2 regions of the Peribacillus suis genome follow, and region 1 is predicted to be linked to the other one. Evidence: predicted binding sites of a transcription regulator. Region 1 holds the regulator's gene; the other holds the start of a gene.
What was found. Region 1 encodes LexA, which represses DNA repair genes until DNA is damaged. Its sites were predicted from a motif close to CGAACATATGTTCG; they were not measured.

Region 1 (3,429 bases):
AAAGTATGGTAGGAAATAGTGTAAATAATTGAAAATAGGAATATTGTCATATCGACAAAAGAAGCCAAAATACTTATTCTAGTATAGAAAGCAATTTAATTGTTTTCTTTTTTACCATGTGGTGCCGCCAGATAATTGCAGTTATCTGGCGGCATTTATTATTATAACCAAATAATAATTTTCAACCATTCTTACTGGATGGTTTTCTTTGTGGTAGGGAGAACGGAAGATCAAACACTAAAGGCCACCCTTTTTAGGGCGGCCTTTTATAGTACCTATATAGGTAGAAGTATATAAGCAGCCGATAAGTTTATTGCCTGAGGAGCTTAAGTGATTTTCATTAGTCACAAGTCTGTTCTATTAATAAAAAAATTTCATAAATTTTAGAGAAAGGAGGTGGTTATTTTTGGAGCTAATTTGGATGTTAATTGTTGGTGGAATAATTGGATGGCTGGGAAGCCTGATTTTAGGAAGGGATATGCCGGGTGGAATTATTGGAAATATCATTGCTGGATTTGTTGGAGCATGGCTTGGTACTGCAATATTAGGGCCAATCGGACCTGAAACAGAAGGGTTTTACATTGTGCCTGCGTTACTGGGTGCCATAATTGTAGTGTTCATTGTATCCATTATCATGAGAAATACAAGATGGAGGTAGAAAGCAGAGGGTATACGATTGAATAAATTTTCCAGAATCACGTGTAGATGGTTTAGAGAAAGCTGATCTATATGTGTCCATTATTGCTTGAAAATGCTGTTCAACAATACTGGACAGTTTTTTTGCGTAAAAAAATAGAGGTTTCGATTAAAGGATCGATCAGTGTTTACTCAATCCGAATGATTATCAGAGTTTCTAAAGGATACGAAAGCTGTTTTAAGTGCGGCGTAATTACCGATACTGGCGTATCCGTAAAACCATCCCATAAAAATCCCGGTAGTCAAGTTATGCCGATGGCTTATGAATATAGAAATGATTAAACCAAGACATAACGCAATAGTGGGTACGTAACTTCGGGGGATAGGAAAGAGAAACTTTATAATTTGGGTCAAAATCATGATAGTTGGGATAGCCATTACAGCATCCCAAAAATTCGTATGTATCGTCGGAAAATCCATAGTAACACCACTTTCAAAAAGAAATGTCTATTGAACTTAATTTCACCGGATATAAAAGAATTATACCTTGTTATTTTGACTCGGTTTGTTATTCAATGCTCTCTAGTAAAATATTATAATATTGCTTCTGTCATATACATAGGATGTAATACATAGACTTAAAACAAATAAAAAAAGCGCAATTTGTGCGCTTTTAGTGAATTTGCCTATATAGCCCGATCACTCTTCCAAGAATGGTTACATCTCTTAGAATGATAGGTTCCATATTGGAGTTTTCCGGCTGAAGCCGTATGTAATCCGGTTCCTTAAAGAATCGTTTAACGGTGGCTTCATCATCTTCCGTCATGGCCACGACGATATCTCCGTTATTGGCATTGCTTTGTTGTTTTACAATGACATAATCTCCATCATGAATTCCTGCTTCAATCATACTTTCACCCATAATTTCAAGCATGAACACATGATCATCATGTGGAACCATACTTTCAGGAAGAGGGAAGTATTCCTCTATGTTCTCAATGGCAGTTATCGGCATACCTGCGGTTACTTTTCCGAGAAGTGGTACGTTAACTACGTTTGTTTTTGGAATGTTATTAGATTCTTCTATATTTAAAATCTCAATGGCCCTTGGTTTAGTCGGGTCGCGTCTGATTAAGCCTTTGCTTTCCAAACGAGATAAATGTCCATGTACAGTCGAACTTGATGCAAGTCCCACAGCTTCGCCAATCTCTCTAACGGAAGGTGGATAACCTTTTTGACGAACTTCATCTTTTATGAAATCAAGAATATCCTGCTGCCGTTTTGATAGTTTAGTCATATACGCACCTCTTCTCTATAATTCTTTGCTATATTATAGCATGGCTCTCCATGCTATACAAACATAAGTTCGAATTTGGTTGTTGACTGAAACAAACGTTCGTATTATAATTCAATTATCAACTAAAAACGAACGTACATTCGCTATGGAGGGATATTAATGAAGACATTTTGCAAAAATAATATCTATACGATTCTATTAGCAGGATTTGTATTTATCTTGTCTATTTTATTCTCTTTCACATTAGATAGTAATCAAAATAAGGATTTCCTTTCGATTGAAATTAACGAAGGTGATACTATATGGGAGATTTCAGAAGAATATGGTCAAACCGAATTGACAAAAAAAGAATTCATTGGTTGGATAGAAGAGTATAACGGTGTAAGGGCGGATACGATTAAGGCAGGTCAAATCATTGTCATACCAGTTGAAAGTGAAAAAGTAGTCCAAAGTTTGGCTAGTAAGCAGTAAAGGTAGGTTCATATGAAAGCAGTCATCTATTGTCGGGTAAGTACAGAAAAAGAAACACAGGAAACCTCGCTAGCTAGGCAGGAAGAGGAATTAGTAAAGTTAGCAGAACATAATGACATGGAAGTCGTTTCAATAATAAGAGAGCAGGCAAGTGGTTACGAACTGAACCGTGACGGGATATTTGACATGCTTGATCTTTTTAAGACAAAAGAAGCGGATGTTCTCCTGATTCAAGATGAAACTAGGTTGGGAAGAGGAAATGCTAAAATTGCCTTGTTTCATGTTGTACTTAAAGAAGGAGTGAAGATTTTCACACTTTCTCATGATGGTGAATTAGAGTTATCGGACTCTGATGCCATGGTTATCCAAATTGTTGGTATTGTAGAAGAATATCAACGCAAACTACATAACCTGAAAATTAAACGTGGTATGCTTAGGGCCGTTGAAAATGGCTACCGCCCCCAGAAAAACCTGAAGAACCAAAGAAACTCCACTGGCAGGGATCGTAAAGAAGTACCCATAGAAGAAATTGTGAAACTGCGTTCGAATGGATTAACTTTTGCCGAGATTGCGGCAACACTGAGAGGCTTTGGCTATGACGTGTCAAAAGCAACGGTACACCGCAGATTCTTGGAATACCAGCAAGGTACACCGGAGAATCAATCATAGAACTTGTAATTTCACTTTTTTTTTAATACCATGTCAATATCCGTATATATAAAGGAGAAAAATTATGCTATCAAAAGAAAAAATGGCCCGTATCAATGAACTTTCTAAAAAAGCTAAGGGAGAGGGCTTAACTGTAGAAGAGGCGAAAGAGCAAACTTCCTTACGAAGTGAGTATTTGGAGACATTTAGACGTTCAATGGCTGATACGTTAGAAAATGTTAAAGTTATCGATCCAGAAGGTAATGATGTCACGCCTCAAAAAATAAAAAATATTAAAGAAAAAAAAGGTTTACATTAACCAATAAGGACTGATGATGGCCCCATAATTAGGATTACTCATGAGGAATGTAAAGTGA
Region 2 (3,429 bases), 580 kb from region 1:
CATAACGAATATCGTCTCCTTGAACACCTATTACCCGTTTTACATAATTCTCCCCGACATGCGCATGGAAAACTATAATATCAAATCGATTGATATCGCTGATTTGGTATTTCACTTTATTTACAATGAGTTTATCACCTTCACCCAGTGTAGGTTGCATGGACTCCCCTTCTACGGCATAGCTTGAAAAGAAAAAGGTACGGATCAAGATGTAAATGATAAAGGCTAGCACGCCTGATTTTATCCAGTCGGATACAGAATGATTTTTTGATTTTCTCAGATTCCCCAACCCCTACTACTTGTATATTCTAAGTTATTTCCCTTCTTCTTTTTTCATGCTTTTATTTAGCCTTACTTCCAATCTTTTTCCGACAACCCAAAGGATGAAAATGATGATTCCGACAATCACGGTACGTAATGGTTTTTGAATCAATGATACAATATCGTATCCGACGAAACTGATCGTAAAGATCATCACTGCCTTTCCGCCGATTACCGCCAGCGCATATTGTAACGTGCTAACCTTCGAGAGCCCTGCAACGATATTAACGAGGGCAGATGGCGTGAAGGGGAAACAAAGCAAGAGAAACAATGGACTGAAACCATGGCTTTCCACCCAGTTCATCAATCTTTGCACCTGTTTATGTTTCTGAAGAAAACGGAAGAATCTCATCTGTCCATATCGTCTAAAAACAAAAAAGACCAGAAACGCTCCACCTACCGCCCCAATCCAAGAAAATAAAAAACCCCACCATAGGCCAAAAGCTGTAGCATTGGCCACGACAAATACAAATAAAGGTAAAAAAGGCAAAAACGCTTCTAACATCGGCAACAAAATTCCTGGAATCGGGCCGAATGAACGATATTGCTGAATAAGCCCTGATATATGTTCAAGAGTAATCCACTCAAATATAGTATCCAAATTCATGACTATCTCCCTTGGCTTGCTTTCTATTCAAGCAGCATCACATAATAAAACCGTTCTAATTTAGATATAACACTTTCTTCTTAAATTGCAAGAATAATTACCCATCTATCATCATACTTTCCCTAACTCAGGAAATCATAATCTTATTAACGAAAATTTCACGTGATTGACAAAAGCGCTTGCATATCAAATCCACTTAAGTTAGGATATTAAACAGAACGTACGTTCTATAAATTATCCGACATACATAAAATAAGAGAACGTTAATTAGAAAGGGGCGGTCATGATGACCCGTATTCCAGAGGCTGACCGAAATATGATTGAAAAAGCCATCTACCTTCCCATGGTGATTACAATCTTAAACCGGGATCTCAAGGTCATCGAATCAAGTCCGTTTAAATTAAAAAGGCCCTATTCAAAACTTATTGAGCGTGCTCTAAAGTCAGTCCAGGAGGATCTCGTCGAGGTTCGTCGCTATTTGCGCAAGGGGAATATCAAGGTAAGCAAATTAAACGGCGACGAATCATTCACGATGTATTGCTTTTTATATAAAGGGTATGAAGAGCATCATAACTATTTCAATCCCCGCCTTCGTAATAAAACGGAAGAGATTCTGTGTTATTACTTTTTTGAAAGGGTGTATAAACCTGAAAAAATTTAACACCCCTGCTTTTTTCGGTGAACAAATAAAAAGCCAACAAAAGCTGTTGACTTCCTCTTATAACTTATCGGTAAATTGATTGAGCTCATCAGACATCTTTTTGATTTCTTCTACAAAAGTTGAAATTTCCTGAATGGAAGCAGCCTGCTCTTGACCCACGGAAGCTATTCGATTAATCGAGGTCCCCATCAGTTTGGTCACTTCTTGGATTTGCACAAGTTTTTCACGAATCAATTCCGTGGATGCGACAGTTTCTTTAGAAAACTTCCTGATTTCCTTAGCCACCACTTCAAACCCTTTGCCTTTTTCACCAGCTCGTGCGGCCTCTATGGCGGCATTTAATCCCAATAAATTGGTTTGGGTCGCCACCCTTTTAATCATTGACAAGATCTCATCCGTATTTTTAACGTCCTCTTCGGCTTTTTCGGAAGATGTAAGAAGTTGGTTGGAAACATCCGCTAAGGTATAGGATCCCTTTGCAATATCCGTAATCCGCTCATTGGCCTGGCTCAGCGATACAGAAATTTGATCCGCAATCGTTCTTAGTTCACTTTGCCTGCGTAACTGGATAGCTATGCCACCGATGACTTGATTATTTTTATCATGTAGGGGCACGGCCGTTCCAGTAAACTCGAACCCATAAAAATCAGCTGGTACATCAGCCCTTAATGGTTTATCCTCACTCAATGCCACGGCGAGGGGTTCTTCTGGATTTAACGGCTGCCCTTTTTGGATATGCATATTTATACTTTCACCTGGAAAATAAGCAATGAATTTCTCTAAATCACATATGGCAATCGACAAATCAGAAGGCACAGCAGCTTTAATTATAGGTACCATATTTACTAAACTTTCTAGCGATTCGACTTTTCCGTACATTCTGTTATACATTGCTGTAACACTCCATCCTTATTCTAAGGCTAAATATTACCAAAGATTCCCCCTTTAGTAAATATTTTTTCACCCCCTATTCTTTATCATGAATCGAAGGAGGTCCTCCTCCCCTTTGAAAATAACCTAAATAAAGACATTGCCTCCACTAGAGAAACAACGCCTTTTCCTGAACACACTGATTATTTTAGCAATGGATATTTCGATGTCATTTCCGAAGCTTTAAGACCATCCGTTTCGGTAAATAAGTAAAAGGATTTCCTTTTCGTTTCCTCAATCCTTTGAATCAACTTGGATTTCAAAAAGGAGGTCCGGTGCAGCTGATTTTCAAATGAACTGCTTGATACATCTATGTCGAATGTTTTCCTGTTCCTGAATGTGACGGTGGTCTGCTTGGAATTGAGTCGGACAAAGGAGACTACATGTTCATGTGCTAACCAGGTGCATTGGGGGCGCAAGGGAGATGTAGTCGGAAAGAAGAAAATGGAACTGGTTGGATCGATTGCTATCGGTGCCTTATGGGTGATATTTATGAGTTGTTTTGTACCATCTTTCCTTCCTCCATAGCTGGAGCCAAAGTACTCACAGCTTTTCTTGATTATATCCAAAGGCTTGAATGGGGAAATGAACTCATCTTCCAATTCAATGATCCGGGAGTAAATTTTACTTCCATAATTAATGGGCATGACCATAAGTGTATACGGGGTGATTTCATATTCCTCGATTAATCCCTGAGTGCTTTCATTCAAATTACATCCACCTCTACCTCATTTATTTTTATGGAATATCAACTTTGCAAAAAAGGATGATGACTTCCACATGAAAGATTTATCCGAAAACTTGTTAAATTCTCCACTATAATAGCATAAATAATACAGGTAACATTTAAGTTCACAAAAAATTAAGAATTCTTTTAGTAGCCGTGTTACCTCGTCATTTTAACGACACA

Region 2: the regulator LexA is predicted to act here: its motif matches at 1,144-1,157, upstream of AC503W_RS05115 (YhjD family protein).

The regions. Positions count from the first base shown of each region.
Region 1 covers NZ_CM182019.1:1,611,951-1,615,379, forward strand. The annotation lists gene AC503W_RS07950 (GlsB/YeaQ/YmgE family stress response membrane protein) at 422-658, shown strand; gene AC503W_RS07955 (hypothetical protein) at 829-1,116, opposite strand; gene lexA (transcriptional repressor LexA) at 1,310-1,933, opposite strand; gene yneA (cell division suppressor protein YneA) at 2,093-2,404, shown strand; gene AC503W_RS07970 (YneB family resolvase-like protein) at 2,417-3,073, shown strand; gene AC503W_RS07975 (DUF896 domain-containing protein) at 3,138-3,371, shown strand.
Region 2 covers NZ_CM182019.1:1,027,611-1,031,039, reverse strand. The annotation lists gene lepB (signal peptidase I) at 1-280, opposite strand, end outside; gene AC503W_RS05120 (TVP38/TMEM64 family protein) at 314-928, opposite strand; gene AC503W_RS05115 (YhjD family protein) at 1,215-1,589, shown strand; gene AC503W_RS05110 (methyl-accepting chemotaxis protein) at 1,647-2,480, opposite strand; gene AC503W_RS05105 (competence protein ComK) at 2,663-3,229, opposite strand.